Regions from separate parts of the Pontimicrobium sp. MEBiC06410 genome, predicted to be linked through region 2. Evidence: riboswitches for the same ligand, from Rfam matches in the RefSeq annotation. Region 2 holds a riboswitch; the other holds the start of a gene.
What was found. Region 2 has a riboswitch for cobalamin ahead of ACVC08_RS04810 (PAS domain-containing protein). Riboswitches for the same ligand answer to the same signal wherever they lie in the genome.
Positions count from the first base shown of each region.

Region 1: linked by a shared signal. The riboswitch ahead of ACVC08_RS20005 (TonB-dependent receptor plug domain-containing protein) and the one ahead of ACVC08_RS04810 (PAS domain-containing protein) in region 2 are both predicted to bind cobalamin.

Region 1 is NZ_JBSHNT010000164.1:502,599-512,222, reverse strand. Features, by position in the region: gene ACVC08_RS20020 (ABC transporter ATP-binding protein) at 1-469, opposite strand, end outside; gene ACVC08_RS20015 (FecCD family ABC transporter permease) at 544-1,575, opposite strand; gene ACVC08_RS20010 (ABC transporter substrate-binding protein) at 1,576-2,733, opposite strand; cobalamin riboswitch at 2,804-3,092, shown strand; gene ACVC08_RS20005 (TonB-dependent receptor plug domain-containing protein) at 3,125-4,957, shown strand; gene ACVC08_RS20000 (YncE family protein) at 4,967-6,025, shown strand; gene ACVC08_RS19995 (thrombospondin type 3 repeat-containing protein) at 6,060-7,604, shown strand; gene ACVC08_RS19990 (Dph6-related ATP pyrophosphatase) at 7,655-8,347, opposite strand; gene ACVC08_RS19985 (thrombospondin type 3 repeat-containing protein) at 8,358-9,624, opposite strand, start outside.
Region 2 is NZ_JBSHNT010000143.1:26,417-36,040, reverse strand. Features, by position in the region: gene menD (2-succinyl-5-enolpyruvyl-6-hydroxy-3-cyclohexene-1-carboxylate synthase) at 1-1,527, opposite strand, end outside; gene ACVC08_RS04830 (chorismate-binding protein) at 1,611-2,744, opposite strand; gene ACVC08_RS04825 (PaaI family thioesterase) at 2,748-3,170, opposite strand; gene ACVC08_RS04820 (alpha/beta hydrolase) at 3,227-3,862, shown strand; gene ACVC08_RS04815 (GNAT family N-acetyltransferase) at 3,900-4,472, shown strand; gene ACVC08_RS04810 (PAS domain-containing protein) at 4,464-4,955, opposite strand; cobalamin riboswitch at 5,041-5,170, opposite strand; gene ACVC08_RS04805 (DUF5995 family protein) at 5,177-5,929, opposite strand; gene ACVC08_RS04800 (hypothetical protein) at 6,095-7,054, shown strand; gene ACVC08_RS04795 (serine hydrolase domain-containing protein) at 7,219-8,463, opposite strand; gene ACVC08_RS04790 (hypothetical protein) at 8,475-8,669, opposite strand; gene ACVC08_RS04785 (cyclase family protein) at 8,638-8,961, opposite strand; gene ACVC08_RS04780 (T9SS type A sorting domain-containing protein) at 9,316-9,624, shown strand, end outside.

The DNA of each region.
Region 1 (9,624 bases), on a different contig from region 2:
TTTGTAATTGCCCGTCGCTAAGCTCGTAGCATTTTTTATGTTTTAAATCCTCGATATTTGCTTGCGCTAAGGCGTTGTTTGTAATGTCTATATCGGTTTCAGACAAATTACCAACCCAATTAGTATAGGGTTGTCTTCCCAAAGCGACTAATTCAAAAACAGACAAATTTTTAGAGCTTACACTTTCGGTTAAAACTAAGCTTAATACTTTGGCTAAATCTACAGCGTTGTAACTGTTTATAGGCTTATTTTGTATTAAAATATTACCATGTATAGGTTCTTGTACACGTGTAAGTGTTCGTAATAATGTAGATTTACCAATACCGTTGGCACCTACTAAACCAATAAGTTCGCCTTGATATAGTTCTAAATTAATATTAGATGCAATCAAGGTCTCTACTTTTTTTGAAGCATAACCTATTGTTAAGTTTTGGGTGGTTAATATGTTATTGGTTTTGTCTATGGACATTTTCTTTTTTCAAGTATCAAGTAGTTAGTACTAAGTAGTTTTATATTTATAATTTAGCGTTTTTCATTTTTCATTTAAAATACCATTTTCTTTTTTCTAACCAATAACCAAACTACTACTGGTGCACCAATTAAAGAGGTAATGGCATTAATTGGTAAAGTGTAATCTGTATTTGGTAGCTGTGCAATGCTATCGCAAATAAGCATAACGATTGCGCCTAATAAAAATACAGCAGGTAATAATGTTTTATGGTTAGAGGTATTAAATACTTGTCGTGTTATGTGCGGTATGGCTAAACCAATAAAAGCAATTGGCCCTGCAAAAGCAGTTATAGTTCCTGCTAATAAGCTGGTTGCTATTATAATGAATAAACGACTTTGTTTTATGTTTAGGCCTAAACTTTTGGCATAATTTTCACCTAGTAATAAAGTATTTAATGCTTTTATTGAGGCGATACTAAATAACAATCCTAATCCATATATGGTGGCAAATAATTTTAACTCATCCCATTGTAAATCTCCCAAACTACCAAAGCCCCAAAATATGTATTGTTGTAAATCTTCTGCCGAACTAAAATAGGAGAGTACACTTACTACTGCAGCTGTTATACTACCAAACATTAACCCTATTATTAGTATAGCCATAGTGTCTCTTACTTTAGAGGAGACTATTAATACGGTTAAAAGCACTAAAAAGCTACCTAAACTAGCAGCTATTACTAAACTCCATTTAGAGATTAATATAGTCGTTAAAATACCTCCTAATAGGGAAGACCCCATAATAACTAAGGCAACTCCTAAACTAGCACCAGAGGTAATGCCCAAAACAAAAGGCCCAGCTAATGGATTACGAAACAGGGTTTGCATTAATAGGCCAGATACGCCAAGCCCAGAACCTACTAAAATGGCTGTTATGGCTTTGGGTAATCTGTAATTTTGAAAAATATACTCGTTACTAGTATAATGTTCTGGGTTTGCAAAAAAACTATTAAAACACTCACTAAAAGAGATATTTACAGAACCTAAGCTAACATTTATAATGCTAAATAGGAAGAGTATTACAATTAAGAGTACAAAATATATTCTATAAGATTGTGTTTTTATCATTTAGTTTAGAGGTTTAAAAAATACAGGTGTATAATCGTTTAATAACTCTGGGTGACAAATTTTTATAATATCTTTTAAAACTAGGTCGGGTCTAGCAGTACCTAACTCATAATAGGTAACACCTCCTGTAGCGCCAGTTGTATTAGAAAATGTATATATTTTTTTGGCTTTAAAAGCGTCAAACTCTGTGTAATGTGTATTGGCTTTTTCTAAGGCTTCTATACTTGTATAATAAGAAGGACTTAACCATAAATCTGCCGATTTGGCCTTGCTAAAAACGGTTTCGAAATTTAAAGTTAAACTTCCTTTGCCTTTAGTATCGCTCCATAAATAATTGGTGTTAGCGTCTTTTAAAAACTGAGCTTCTGCACTTGTGCCGTTTGGTAAATACCAAGTGTCTTTATACATGGCTCCACTTAAAATTGTAGGTTGTTTTGTTGCTTTTTGTGCTAATGTTTTAGCATTTAAATAATCGGTTTCTATTTGTTTAAAAATGTTATTTGCCTCTTCACTTTTATTGTATAGAGCGCCAAAGAATTTAATCCACTCGGCTTTTGCTAGAGGTGTTTTTTCTACCCAATCTCCATTATATATAACAGGAATATTGGCATTTTTAATGGTTTTTAACGATTTACTTTTTCCATCTACTCCAAAAGCGACCACAAGATTAGGTTGTAAACTTAACAATACTTCTGTATTTAAGCCTTCGTTTTTTCCTAATTCTCTTACAGTTCCACTATCTATCCTTGCTCTTGTTTTTTTTGAAGACACATAGTTGGTTCCAGGAAAACCGACTAAAGTGTTTTCAACACCTAATAATTCTAATGCAGGAATATGCGTTGTTGAGGTAACTACTATTTTTTTTATAGGTGTAATAATAATACCATCGTATTGATCTCGCATAAAGGTTGTTTTCGAAGCTTCTTCGGCAGAGATTAAAACATATTTAAAGTTATCTTGAGAGTCTGGCCATGGTGCATTTATTTCTAAAATGGAATGATTGCCGTTGCTTGTTATGGAAAATCCTTCCGCGTAAGCGTTAGCAATATTAATGCTTGGAGTATTAGACTCTAAAGGTGGTAATTGGCGTTCTATGCCTTTGTTTTCCTTACATGAAAGGATGGTAATGCAGACTAAAAGAGGTATAAGATATTTCAATTGTAATGGATTTTATGTTTCAAAAGTAATATTATTTAATCTTTTGTAAAGAAGATAAAACAAAAAGGTTACTTTTGCAGCGAATTTTGGTTCGGCTTTATAATTATTATAAAATCGATTAAAAGGGAATCAAGTGCAATGATTTACAATTGAAGATTTTAGATTGACAATTTTTAATACATATAATCTAAAATAGAATAAACGTTTTAAACTCATTAATTCTTGAACTGTTCCCGCAACTGTAATCTTAGTCACGTAAGGTGATGCTAATTATTAAACTTCTAACCACTGGTTTTTATAATCGGGAAGGTAAATAATTAGACGAGAGTCAGGAGACCTGCCATTATTTAACATCTAAAAATGACTTTCGGGTAAAGAGTCTTGAAGATTTATGAAAAAAACACTTAGTATATTAGGGCTTTTAGTAGTTAGTTTTTGCAGTTATGCACAAACACTAACGGATTCTATACAAACATTAGATGAGGTTGTGCTTAGTGATAGTAAGCTTAAAAACTATGCTGCTGGTGTAAAAATAGAAACACTTAACGACTCTGTTTTAACTAAAAACCCAATGTCGTTAACCAGAATATTATCTTTTAATTCTAATATTTATTTTAAAGAGAACGGTTTTGGTATGATTTCTTCTCCATCGTTTAGAGGAACTAATGCATCGCAAACGGCAGTAATTTGGAATGGTATAAATATTAACTCACAACTTAATGGACAGACCGATTTTAATACCATAAATACTACAAATTATAGTTCTATTGCTATAAGAAGTGGTGGTGGAAGTGTACAATATGGAAGCGGTAGTATTGGCGGAAGTGTGCATTTAAATAATAAATTAGAGTTTTACTCACACTTTAAAAATAGAGTAAATCTTTCTTATGGCAGTTTCGAAACTAGACAAACTAATTATACAGCCTCTTACGGGAATAATAGATTTTCGGGTAATTTAGGGGTGAGTTATATAGATTCTGAGAACGATTATCGTTTTCTAGGTACAGACGATGTTAATACCAATGGGCAGTTTAATAACTTTAATATTAATGTAAACCTGGGGTATTTTATTTCAGATAAAGATGTACTTAAATTATATCAGCAAAGTTTTAAAAGCGAAAGAAACCTGTCTGGCACTTTAGTTGCGCGTTCAAGAAGTAAGTACGATGATGAAAATTACCGTACCATGTTAGAGTGGTCTCGTGTTTCTGATCGTTATACCTCGAAACTTAAAGTGGCGCATTTACAGGAGCTTTTTCGTTATTTTGAAAATAAGGATAAGCCCAATTATTCTTTCGGAAAAGTAAATACGTATTTAATAAATCATAGTTTTAATTATCGAATCTCTAATGCGCTTCAATTTAAAACGATTGTAGATTTTAATAGTTTTAAAGGTTCTGGTAGTAGTTTTGGTGAGCCTAAACGTACGGTAGTTTCTGCAACGGCACTGTTAAATCATAAACCAACAGAAGCATTAAGTTATGGTGTAAATATTAGGAAGGATTTTACTTCAGGTTTTACTAGTCCATTTGTATTTTCTGTAGATGCTGCATACCAATTAACAAAGCATTATACGTTACAATTAAATGGCTCTAAAAATTATAGAGTGCCAACATTTAATGATTTGTATTGGCAGCCTGGTGGTAATTTAGATTTAGTTCCAGAGTCGTCTTACCAATTAGATTTTGGGCAGCAAATTCATTTTAAAACAATTACAGCAAAAATTAATGGGTATTATATTAATACCACCGATTTAATACAATGGCGCCCAAATAATAGTGGTACTTGGAGCCCAATAAATATTGCAGAAACAGAAAGTTATGGGGCAGAATTAGAATTGAATTCGCATTATAAGTTAAAAAAGCATCATTTTAACTTAATTGGGCGTTACTCATACACTATTTCTGAAGATTCGAGAACCAAAGAGCAATTGGTATACGTACCATTTCATAAAGGAAACATATCTGTAGCTTATAATTACAAACAATTTTCTATGTTTTACCAACATTTATTTAATGGAGAAGTATTTAAAATAGATAGAAAAAACCTATCAACTTACGATCTAGGTAACCTAGGTTTAAGTTATGTTTTTAATACTAAAGGTAAAATTAATTATCAACTAGATTTTAGAGTAAATAATATATACAATAGATATTACGAAAACGTAGCATTGCGTCCAATGCCAAATAGAAATTATACATTACAAACAACAATTAAATTTTAAATTATGAAAATGAATAAATTAACGCTAATAGCTTTAGCAATAGGTTTTGTCTTTACAGCTTGTACTAGTGATGATACACCAGATGCAGTAGTGCCAAGAGGTGATTACGAAAATGGAATTTTAATATCTCATGAAGGTAACTTTGGACAAGGAAATGCTTCTGTAAGTTATGTGTCTAATGATTTAGCGACTGTTGAAAATGAGATTTTTAATAATGTAAATAGTGAATTATTAGGAGATACTGCACAGAGTATGACATTTTTAGGGAACTTAGCTTATATAGTGGTTAATGGTTCTCAAAAAATAGAAGTTGTAGATCGTTTTACATTTCAATCGGTTGCTACTATAGATGCCGGATTAGTAAACCCAAGATATATGACTATTATTAATAATAAAGGTTATGTTACAGATTGGGGAGATGGGACAAGTTCTACAGATGATGTTATTGCAATTATAGATTTATCGTCCAATACTGTTACCGAAACAATTTCTGTCGCAGAAGGACCAGAGCAAATTTTATCTAAGGGAAACAACATATATGTATCTCATAAAGGAGGTTTTGGAGTGAATAATAAAATTTCTAGAATAAATGTTATTTCAGAAACTGTTACTACTATACCAGTTAATGATGTTCCAGATGATATGGCTTTTGATAATTCAGGGAATTTAGTTGTATTATGTCAAGGTGCAAACTTATTTTGGCAAACACCCCCTGTAGAAACTCCAGCTTCTATTGTTAAAATTAACACAATAAATAGCTCTGTTTCTTCAACTTTAACTTTTCCTGATGGAGTTCATCCTTCATTAATGAGCTATAGTAGTGGGAAAACATATTTTCAACATTCAGGTAAAATTTATGTGTTAAATGATTCTGATACAGCTTTACCAACAACTAGTATTATTGATGAATCTTTATATGGCTTCTCTGTTAATAATAATACATTATATGGTGTAAAAACTGATTTTGTTGCAGGTACTGGAGAATTAGTTGTTTACGATTTATCAAATAATACCTTAATAGATATTAAAGATTTAAGAGTAGGTGCTTCAAAAGTTTATTTTAACTAACACTTAAGCAATAGAATACCAAAAGATTTAGACAGTGAAAAAATCAATAATCTATTTGTTATTATTTTTTAGCATATTTACTTATGCGCAATATGAAAATTCACCAATTACTAATGTCAATGTATTTATCGCTGACGATTATTATCAAAGATTAGGAGAGCCTTACAGACTTAGATTAGAGTTTGAATTAATAGGAACAACAGAAGATATTGTTAATCCAGACATGTGGCATGCATTTATTAGGAAATCAGGAGATATAAATACATCTTCTGCATTTCCTAATTGGCCTATATCTGGCGCTCCATATGTTGGAAATGTTGGAGGTCAACAACAAGGTGAGTTTTTATTTGATATAGAAGTTACAAGTTTAAATAATGGATATAAATTAGTTTCTTCTACAATTGTTATAGATCATGTTTATGAATCTTATCCTTCAGGTAATTACGAGTTAATTATAGATAGATTTGTAGGAAGTAGTAATGGTTTTTTTGCTTCTATAGCTAACGGTTCCTATGTTCAGTATGTAGAAGATAACACTATCACATTTAATCTAGCTAATCTTTGCCCAAGTTGTCCGCTAGTTTATGAAGGCCATGATGATGATAATGATGGTATTTTTGAATTATATGATAATTGTCCAGATACTTACAATTTAGATCAAGCTGATACGGATGGAGATGGTATTGGGAATGTTTGTGATAATTGTGAAGATATAGCTAATGCTAATCAATTAGATACAGATGGTGATGGTATTGGTGATATTTGTGACCCAGATGACGATAATGATGGAGAACCTGATAGTACAGATAATTGCCCTTTAGTAGCAAATACCAATCAACAGGATAGCGATAATGATGGTATTGGTGATGTTTGCGACCCAATAGATAATAATGCCCAGCCTAATTTAGCTTTAGAAAGCTTTAAAATAAATGTTACAGGTCAAGGTAATTTTAATGTGTTTCCTGGAGGGCAGGTACCAACATTTAGGTATAATCAACCAGCAAGTTTTGAATTGAAAATCAAAAATAATGATGACGCCCCTTCTAGTTCTTTTATTTGTAGTTTATTAGTTTCTGGGTCTAACAGTGCGTATCCAGACACTAATGGTTTTCCTGTATATAATTTTAGAAATTTAAATTTTTCGGGAATAAATCCAAACGATTCAAGAACAGTTACAATATCTGAAACCATCTATGACTACATAGGAGGGCTTGATTTGGAGACAGGACAAACTTATTTTATGTATTTGCATATAGATTCAAATAATGCTGTAGCAGAAAGTAATGAAACTAACTCAGACAATATTAAAATACTGTCTTTTAAATTTATTAACCCTTCAGGCAAAGCATTTTTAAATTTAGGAAATAATAACACTGTAGAAATCCCTGTTAATGGAACAAATGTTAATTTAAAACTATATAATATAAGTAATCCTAATACTCCAGTTGTAAACCAAAGTATATCAGAAGACGATACAGTAAATTTGCTTTTAACTAATGGTATTTATGCAATACATGTAAATGATAAGTATATTAAAAAAATAAAAGTAGGAAGAAGCATTCTAAAATTTAATAACTAGTAACTTTGATGTTTAGTAAAGGCTTTCAATTTAAATTGAAAGCCTTTTTTTTATTCCTCTTGTAAATTGCAAAACCAAAACCCCGTTTTACTATTAGCATTAGGAGTATTGTATTCTCTATATATTTTTTCTCCAATAGAGAAGGGAACTGGGTGTTTAAAAATGGGACCATCGTAACAAAACGTATGAAATTCTCCATTTTCACCACATGGATCTACACCTTCAGGTAAGTTTTCAATAAGTTCCTTAGTTAATAGTTTGCCTACAAAATCTTCATTAAAGTACTTTGCGCTGGCACAAACAATAACTGCCTTAAACCCTAAATTTAAAAAGGTGTTAATAAGATCATTTGTATTTGTTTTCCAAAGCGGGAATAAGGCTTTAATATTTTGTTTACTTAAATGTTGCTCTCTATAAGCCTTTAAATCTTCTAAAAAAATATCTCCAAATACGCAATGTGTATAGCGTTTTGCTTTTAAACCATTTAAAGCATTACGCATAATAGTTTCATAATCTTCCATAGTTGGTTGTTCTGGAAGTTCTATGGTTTGTAATGGAATACCAATAGCTTTAGCTTGCTTTTGTAGTAATGCAGTATGTAAACCATGCATAGAAACCCTATTATAATGCGAGTTTACTGTTGTAACTAATGTATCTATACTATAATTAGTGTCTTGTAAAAGATAGTACAGTGCTAAAGACGAATCTTTACCCGTACTCCAATTAAAATAAGTTTTGTGCATTTAAATTTAATTAATTTCTCATAAAAGGAAGAGTTAAACCCCCGTTTTGTTTCTTAAACTTCTTTTTGTAAATATCATTTATCATAACTGCGTAAACCCCTATTGGTAAGCTGGAAATATTAATTGTTTCTACTTGATTGTTAAAGTTATATTGAAAAGCGGGTGTGTATAGATTGTTTATATTATATATTTTTAAATTAGTCGGACTTGAGTTTTCAACGTAATTGTAAGGTATTTCTATTTGGATATTATTACCTAAATCTAAATAAACTCTACCTCCAGAGTTTTCATATTTAAATTCCATGTAGAATATATTATCACTATTATTCTCATTAGATTCTAAGATGTTGTTATCAGGATCTATATGTATAAACATATAATAAGTTGTATTTTCCTGTAATTGTAGATTAGAAATGCTTTCATAAAGAGTTACTATAAATGTGTCTGTTTCTTCTGAATTACCATTTATGTTTCCTGCATTTTCGCTTCTATAAAAATATACAGGAGTCGAATTAAGATCTGGATAAGCATCATTTGATGTAGATACTAATAGCTCATAAGGTGAGTTGCTCGTGTTTCCTGAGTCATCATTTTTAATAGTAATATTAAATGTGTGTTGTTCTCCATATTTAAAAACGGGAATAAAGTTAGAATTGCTACTTGTATCATATGTAGTCCCGTCAACAGAAACAGTAATCTTTTCTAAAGTCAAATTAGGAAGAGCATTATTCTCTTCACAAACATCTCCTATTCCATCATTGTTTGTATCTTCTTGATTAGGATTGAATATGTTTGGACAATTATCTGTATCATTAAATATACCATCATCATCATAGTCATTATCTACAGAAGGACATCTTTTTTTATAATTAATGAAAGAGTCAGTGTAGGTTGAGAAAACTTGATAATACATTAAATCAGGATAACCAAATAACTTGTATTCTTTTATTGTTAGAGACATAGTGTAATTTTCAAAGTTGGACTGTATTGAATCTAAGTCTAAATTACTAGATGTATATCTGTACTGTCCATTTGATAAAACGTAGTTGTTTAAATCGAAGGTAACAGAACCAACATAGGTTGGTGTATCATTACTAGAGTTTAATCCATAAATTTCAGCTTCTATTTCATAATATTCGTCATCAAAAGTAAAATCCTTATTCCCATCTAACGTTCTGAAAAATTTTAAAGAAACTCTAGCAGAAGATTTACAATTATTAGTTTGATTAGTTCCGAATAAATATAACCCGTCTGAAAAATTAGGATTATTATAAGTA
Region 2 (9,624 bases):
CTTATGTCCAGGAAGAATTCTAAAAATACCACCTCCTAAGTTATTTATAATTATAATTCTAAAGTTTTTTGGGATGTAATTGTTCCACAGCGCATTACTATCGTAAAAGAAGCTTAAATCTCCTGTTATAAATACAGTTTGTTTACTAGAAACTATAGCTGCTCCAATTGCTGTACTTGTACTACCATCAATACCACTAGTGCCTCTATTACAAAAAACCTCTACTGTTTTATTAATATCGAACAGTTGCAAATACCGTATAGCAGAGCTGTTACCTACTTGAAGTAATCTGTTATTTGGTATTGTCTTTAATACTATATTAAACACCTTAAAATCTGAAAAAGGAATTTGTTTTATGTATTCTTCGTGTTTAGTTCTTCTCGTTAGCATTACAGATTGCCAATACTTATTGTAAGTGCTATCTGTAGCTTTAATGTATTTAAAAAAATGATTGAAAAAATAATTTTCAGACATTTTAAAGTGCTTACTTAACACATAAAAAGTATCATTTGCTCTCGTTTCACCTACATGCCAATGTTCTTTTGGTGGATAGTCTCTTAAAAATCGTTTTATTTTTTTTGAAACTACCAAGCCTCCAAAGGTTAACAGTATATCTGGTTTTAATTGTTCGAACTCGGTATCTGTTAATGGTGCTATTAATTTATCTATACTTGGAAAAAACGAGTTGTGATGCAAATTAGATGTTGTTTCCGTTAGTACTATAACACTATCGTCTTCTGCTAATTTATTTAAAAATTGTTGTTCTATGGTGTTTGGTGGGTTAACGCCTACTAAAATAAGTTTTCGCTTTGCTTTATTCCATAGTTTAGCAAATTCATTATAATCTTCATTAAGTATTTCTGGAGTTACTGGTTTTATAACTTGTGGTGTTACAGACAAAGTTTCTACTCTATCGTATAAAGGTTCTTCAAAAGGGATATTAATATGCACAGGCCCGTTTTGTATTAACGCTCTATTTAATGCTTTGTTTATCTCTACCTCGTTTTGTTCCTGAATACTTTGTTGTAATCCTAAATATTTTTCAAGTTTATTTTCTATACTTTTTATTATAGGCAATTCATTTTCATTGTCTTTAAACGTTTGGCCTTCTTTTAAATCTTGTTTTAAATTAGCAGAATATAGTATATGGTTTTTATAGATATTTTCTTGATTAATTGTTTGCCCATCTCCTATACCTACTAAATATTTAGGTCTATCTGCAGACAATACTACTAAAGGAATATTGCTATAATATGCTTCAGATATTGCGGGGTAATAATTTAACAGAGCACTACCTGACGAACATACTAAAGCTACAGGCATTTTGGTTTGTTGTGCTATTCCTAATGCAAAAAAACCAGCACAACGCTCATCTACTATGCTATAGCATTTAAAAAAAGAATCGTGAGTAAAACCTATGGTTAAAGGTGCGTTTCTGCTGCCTGGAGATAATATTATATGTTTAATATTTTTAGCTTTACAAAGTGTTATTACTGTTTGAGCTAAAGGGATTTTAGGGTATATCATAGTTAAGATAAAATCTTATACCATTTGCTAATTAAAACTTCTAAAATTAAGTGTTAGTTGGTATCTTACAAAAATACGAAATATTATAAAATAGTTTTTACAGTTAGTGTTTTATTCACTGTTTCTTCCCATTCTTTTTCTGGAATAGAATCTTTGGTTATACCACCACCCACATATACTGTAACTTCAGTATCTGTATATTTCATGCAACGTAAGTTTACAAAAAGGTTTGTAACTGTTTTTAAAGTATTGTAGGCGTTATTTTCTACATTTCTCCTATTAGCATTTCGTGTTATATTTTCTTTAAGGTTTAACTCTCCTAAAAAACCTGTATAAAATTCACGATTATAATTTTCGTTCTCTAAAATAAATTGCTTGGCTTTAATTTTTGGCATTCCACAAACTGCTGGTGTTGGGTGTAATGCTAGTAGTACCGCTTTTAAGTTTTTTTTATCTTTTTCTAAAGTGCCTCGCAGTTCTGTTTTTATATGTAATAAGTTACCTGCTTTAAGTGTTTCTGTCTTGCCTATACTTAACTGCTTTACTAATGGTGTTATATTATCTACTATAAAATCTGTAACTAGTTTCTGCTCTATAGATTCTTTATTTCCCCAAATAACCTCTGTAGTGCCTTTATATTGTTGAGTTCCTGCCAAAGCCATTGTAGATAACTGGTTGCCTTGTACTTTTAATAATGTTTCTGGAGTTGCCCCAAGCCAAAGCCCTATTTTTGGGTGATACCAACAATATACAAATGCTTTTTTATATTTATTTAAAAGCTTCTTTAATAATTGAATAGCATCTGTTTTTGAGGTCTTTACTTTTTCTTTTCTAGATATTACAACTTTTTTAAATGCATTGTCTGCAACTATTGTTTTTATTGCATTGTCTACTAAACTAATATGAAATAGTTTTGCTGGATTTATACTAGTTTCTGTTTCTGTTATTATTTCAGAAATATTACTTTCTAATGGATTAGAAATATACTTTGCTTCAATAACTTCGGAATTTTTTACAGGTATTAGTATAGTATCGTTTTCTGAATTAAATGGAGCAAATATAAATCCGCTATCATTAAAGTTTTCAGTTTTATATACTATATCATCATTTTGAAGCATAGCTTTTATAGAAATAGTATTAGGTTTTCTATATACTACAAAAGGTAATGCTTTTGTATAGTGAGTAGTAATGGCACTAAAAAATTGTTCTTGATCCATAACCTACTTTTTTGGCAGTGTTATGGTAGATAACTTACAAATAGATATTAAATTATTGTTATCATCGGTTATAGAAATATTTAATAATTGTGTTGTTCTTCCTTTATGTATAAAAGTAGATTTAGCATATACATAGCCTTCTTTAACACTTTTTAAATGGTTTGCTGTAATTTCTATACCTCTAACCATTGTATTTTTAGTATCTAAAAATAAATGGGAAGCAAAACTACCAACACTTTCTGCTAATGCTGCTGTTGCTCCTCCATGCAAAACTCCATCTGGTTGATAAACGCTAGAATTAACAGGCATTCTAGCTACAACAAAATCGTCACCATAATCTATAAACTCTATATTTAAGGTTTCCATTAATGTATTTTTACAAATTGCATTTGCTTTTGCTAAAATGGCTGCTTTAGATAATTGCATAGTAGTAAATATTTATTGAACTTTACGCTGCGAAAATACAAAAAGCTAAACCTAAAATGAATACTACACTAAAAGAAATATCTTATAATACTACAAAGCCTTATGCGACTTTAAACGCTCTTACAGAACATACAAAAACGGTATGGTTTGTTTGTCATGGTATGGGACATTTAAGTTATTATTTTTTAAGACATTTTAAGCATTTAAATCCAGATGAAAATTATATAATAGCACCACAAGCACCAAGTTTATATTACCAAGGTACTGCTTTTAAGCATGTTGGAGCAAGTTGGCTAACTCGTGAAAACACAATAGCTGAAACCGAAAATATTATGTTGTATTTTGATGCCATTTTAAAAACTGAAAACATACCTAATCATTTAAATTTAAATATACTAGGGTATTCTCAAGGTGTTAGCGTTGCCATGCGTTATGTTGCAAAAAGACAGTTACAGTGTTCTCAACTTATTTTACATTCTGGAGGAATTCCTAAAGAATTAGTGCCAGATGATTTTGAGTTTTTAAACACAAATGTTTCTTTAATTTATGGTACTAAAGATGAATACCTTAATGCCGAACGTATTGCTTATGAAACTGAAAGGGCTAATGCTTTATTTAAAAATAATGTAACTATTATTCCGTTTGATGGCACACATGAGGTTAATAATAGTATTATTACAAGTTTAGGTTAAATAATAATAATTATACGTGTATTATAAAACATTTTTTATGACTCCAACTTTAGAAAATAGTAGAGTAAAATTATCTCTTTTAAGTGTAGATAATTATACTCATTTAGTAGACATTGCTAAAGAGAAAGATCTTATTTATTACTCGCCTAGTGTAATTGCTTCTCCAAACCAATTAAAAACTTATGTTGAAACTGCCATTGCTGGTTTTAATAACAAGACTGTATTACCATTTATTATTTACGATAAAAAGAAGTTAGCTTATGCTGGTAGTACGCGTTTTGGGCTTATGGATTATAAAAATAAGGTTTTGCATATTGGATGGACTTGGTTAGGCAAGTCTTTTCAAGGTAGTGGTTTAAATACAAACATTAAATTTTTAATGTTACAATATGCTTTTGAAGTACTTAATTTTGAAAAGGTAGAGTTTCGTATAGATGAGCGAAACAATAAATCTAGAAGAGCTGTTGAAAAAATTGGAGGTATACTTGAAGGTATACTTCGTAAAAATACTGTTATGCAAGACGGTTTTAGACGAAATACTTGCTGTTATGGCATTTTAAAAGAGGAATGGCCAACTATTAAATCTAGTGTTTTTAAAGATTTAAGTTAATGTGTAGACTTCTTTTTCTAATGCTAATAAGTGAGCTAATTTACCATTAACATCTTTTACTGGAAAAATTTCTATATCGCATATATATTTTTCTCCATTTTTTCTATAGTTAATAATACGTTCTTTAATATGTAATTCTTCTGCAATATGGGTTCTAATTTTCTTTAATACTTCTTTTGAGGAATCTTGTCCTTGTAAAAAACTAGGTTTTTTTCCTTTTGCATAGTTAACCGGATAACCTGTCATGCTAATAAAACCTTTATTTACCCATTCTATCTCTTGAGCTATATTTGTTAATATAATGGCCTCAAATGTAGTATTGTTTAGAGTCTCTTCAATATTAAGATTCCAATGGTACCGTTCTTTAAATTCATTTAATACGGCTATTTCTGTATTTCGTATAAATGCTTCTGCTTGCTTATCTATAGCTTGTGTGTATATGTCCCAGCTTTTTAAAGGTCCTCGTAGTGTTTTATTACTCATTTGTTTCATTTTAATTGCTTTTAATGAAACTTAAATAGTATTTATAGATTACATACTATCAATTAGCTTCAAATCGCGAAAGCATTATTGCAAAATAATAAAGGCAAGTAATCTGGCTTATAATAATTTACTTATTAATTACAGTTGCGCGACAGCTTGCGATTTTAACACAATTCCTTTTATTGTTTGTAACAACCTTTATTTAATACAAAAATAAGTATTTAATTCTTTAAATCTTTAATTTTTTTCGAAACACTCCCGCGTTCTCCCAACCGTATAATACCAAGAATGATTCCTGCTATTTTTCCTGGGCTAGTTACAAGTTTTCCTTTTTTTGCTATTTTAAGGTCTCTTTCTGCTATAGTTGCTTTTATTTTATCTTCTGGTGTATTGGCCAATTGCACAGCAAATTTCCATGCTCCGTTTCTAGCTAAAACCATACTAAAATCTATAAGGAAGTCATCTACATCACGCGTCCACGTTAATATCTTTTTTAATGTAGGCCAAATCTTAGATAAATCGTCTTCTACTTCCATTACTAAAGCAGAAAGGATTGTATTTATTTTATTAAAGTCGCCTTTTAAATGCTCTATATCTTCTCCTTTTGAAACCTCAGCTGCTGCTATTCCTAAATCTAAATTAATATGAGCATTCATTCCTATTAACAGGTGTTGTAATACTATAGGCCAATAATTATTAGATAAATTAAACGCTTCTTGCCAAGAGTTAGTTACGGGATCTTGTTTTTCGTAAGCAAAATATGCTTCTAGATAGCGACTAGCAAAAATAACATCTAATCGTTCCATTCTAGGGCCATTATCAAAAATGTTATTCTGTATTCCTTCTTTTACTTTTATAGTGACTTTTCTATATAGCGTAGCAAAATATCCTAGCGGGTTATTATCGTCTTGAGATTTTAAAATGATAGCATCTAAATATATAATAACTTGGTCAATAGTTTGTATAGATTCCAATAACGAGGGGTTTTATAATTAATAACATAAGTAAAATACAAAAAATATTAAACATGATACTAGAATAGTATTTTCAGAAGTTGAGATTCACCTTTTAGAAGTTAAGGGCTTACAACATTATACCTCTAATATAATTTTGATTTAAACTTTAAAATCAATTTTATTATGAAAAACCTATTGTTATTAATCAATTATCCAATAACTAAATTAAATAATGTAGTTGTAAAAATAGCTATTGTACTATTTACCATTACGGCCTTTAATAGTTGTGAATCTTCATCTATTTCAGAAATAGAAAGTATAGAAGAAAATAAAACAATATCTAAATTTGAAGCAAAAAATTTAGAAGCAAAAAGCTCGTCCACTTGTGGTGCTGTAGTTAGTGCTACGGATGTTTGTAGTTATGAAGGTATTCAATTGTATGCAAGTGAGATGTCTGTAATATCAGTTACTGGCGGTTTATTTAATACTGCACCTTTTTATCTTTATAGTGCAGAACTTACTTTTCAAGGTAACGTAATAGCAAGTACTGTTTCTGGGAATTTAAGTAATCAAAGTCCTTCTGCTCAAATAACACGACTCGTTTATTCATCTCCGCAGATTTCTACTTCAGGAACTAATGATTATGTTTTAAACCTTACATACGCAAATAGTCAAAATAATCTTTTTACTTGTACGACTTCTAATTTTTCAATTGGTAGAAATAGTACTTATGCTGTACCCGCTTTTTTAGTACATCGTATTTCTAATACATCTGTTCAAAATGGTAATAGTTTACCTTCTAATGAATTCTACGCTAACGATTATATTACTTTTGATATGACGCCATCTAGTGACATATTTGAATATAGACTTTGGGCTTATGAGTTAGATACACAAGGTAATATTGTATCTTCTCAAAGTGTTGGTCCACTAAATCCTTCTGTGTATCCGTATTTAAATTTACGTAATACTTTTAATAACTTATTATCTCAAGCTACTCATCAATATATTAAAATTGAAATGACTGGTAGTGGTTGCGAGCAAAGCCCAACAACAAATTCGTTTCATGTAAGAACTTCAAAAACTATAAGATTGTTTAACACCGTTAGACCTGCAAAACCAGACTTAACACCATTTGGATAAATAAATTTAAATAAGCTTCGCAAATACAGAATTTGCGAAGCTTATTCTATTCTTTCACTTTTTATAGTCTTTTTTAGCTTTCTTTTAATTGCAATAGCCTACTAATATTAATAAAAAAATAGGGTGATTAAATCCTATTTTAAACATGTTTGTAATAGTATTAATTAATCTATTATTGCTCCATTTACATAGTCTTGAAACCGTTGTCTTAAACCTAACTGTCTGTAAGGTGATAATTGAATCATTAACACGTATGCTAAGTTATTTTCTGTATCTATTTTAAAATAGGTTCCTACTGCTCCACCCCATCCGTATACTTTTTGTAGAGGTTCTCCATACTCTCCTTTTATTGCAAAGCCTAACCCAAAACTAGCTTCGCCTAATGGTAATCTAAAACGTTCTTGATATTGCCTTATATTTGCCATATGGTCTTTAAATAAAAGGGCTACTGTTTCTTCTTTTAAAACACGTTCTTCTTTATACTTTCCTTTGTTTAATAACATTTCGCAAAATTTTAAATAATCTAGCGTAGTTGATACTAAACCGCCTCCTCCATTATATAGTGTTACGTCTTCTACATATCTATTATTTTCAGCAGTCTCAGAAACGGTTAGTGTTTCGTTAGTCCAACGGTAACCTACTGTAAACCTTTTAATCTTCTCTTTTGGCAATTGAAAGTGGGTATCGTTCATCTCTAATGGCTTGAGAATACATTCTTTTAAATAGTTGTCAAGAGATTTACCTGATAACACTTCTACTAAATAACCACATATATTTGTTGATACTCCATAATGCCAATCGGTACCTGGCTCGAAAGTTAAGGGTAATTTACTCACTTGTTCTGCAAACTCTTTGTTAGTTGTTGCATTCCATAGTCCTGAGTTTCTATACAGTTCATTAAGCTCTTGATTATCTCCCCTACCATAACCAAAGCCTGAGGTATGCCGCAACAAATCTATAACTAGTATTGGTCGTTTAGCCAATTGTTTTTCTCCATTTGTATAGGCGTACATTGTTTTAAACATGGGCAAATACTTATATAATGGGTCTTTTAATTTAAACTTTCCTTCTTCATACAGTTGCATTAATGCTACGGTAACAATTGGTTTAGTCATAGAAAATATTCTAAAAATACTTTCATTATCTAATGGCTTTTTAGTTTCAATATTAGCATAACCATAGGTATTAAAATGTACTAATTTATTGTCTTTTATAATTGCTGTTTGTATGCCTGCAATTTGCTTTTTGTCTACTAATCTATGGAAATGAGTATTCATTTTTTCTAAACTATCACTAGACATACCTACCAATTCTGGTTTAGTAATTTTTAAAGTTTTTGTTTGAGCTGTAATGGTACTAGAAACAATTAAAGCTACTAATGTTAGTTGTTTAAATTTATTATGTCTCATTATATTTTTTGTTATTCGAATATTGCTACAGCTCTAACTGGAGCCCCAGTACCGCCTCTAATTTTTAAAGGTAATCCTATAAAACGAAACAGCCCTCTTCCTATTAAAAGGTGTAAATTTATCATGTTTTCATAATGGGTAAAGCCTAAGGCTCCACAAATATGGTGCACTTTTTTATTTGATACTCCTGGAACACCTGGTGACATTGTTTTTATGGGAAAAATCTAGACAAATCCCCTCGGTATAAAACATAGATAATGGCATAGTATCTATAGATTGTTCTTTGTAGGGTTTTGCCATATGATTTATAGCATCTACATGAGTGCCTGTGTGTTCGCCTAATTCTAATTTATAAACACTTGGTGTTACTGTTTTAGAGTTCTCTTCGCCATCCCATTCTTCATGTGTATTATGAACAGTCATTTTAACTTGTGGTAAGCTTTTATATACTGGCATACCTTCGTATATTTCTTGACTTAAATCTATTATTTCTGTCATTATTATCTAATAAATTATTCAAACCTAAACATTTATTTTAATAAAATAGATAATTAGCAAGAAAGGAAAAGTGAATTATTGCTTTTGTAAATACATTTGTAATCCTGACTGTACTGAGGAATATAAATTGAAAACTGAGTTTTATATTCCTATTGTAAAAAATTACTTATGTAGAGCGAAAACTTTTCCTACTACTTTTTATCTAATTGTCCTCAAGCATTAATTATTAGCTAAGACTTAAAAACCCATAAAGCCATTCTACCAAGCGAATCGAGCATTTCGGAAATTTGATCTAAAGACAAGTTTTATACAGCTATACTTTTGATATATAATTTAAACCTTAAATAATTTATCATGAAAAACACATTCGTTATTACTCTTTTACTATTTTTTAATTTTATTAATGCTCAATTTCTACAAAATGGAAGTTTTGAAACTGTTAATGGTAGCACAAACATTTTTCACACGGCATTTACACAACAACAATTAGGGCCAAATTGGTACGCCTATGGAAATACTAGTCCAAATATAAAGTCTAATGGTTTTCAAAATGTAACTGCTACAGATGGTACTAATTTTGCTCATACATGGCATAAACTAGAAAACTTAGGAGGGTCTAATTGGAAAAGAACTGGACAAGCATTTTTTATGTATTATCCTATG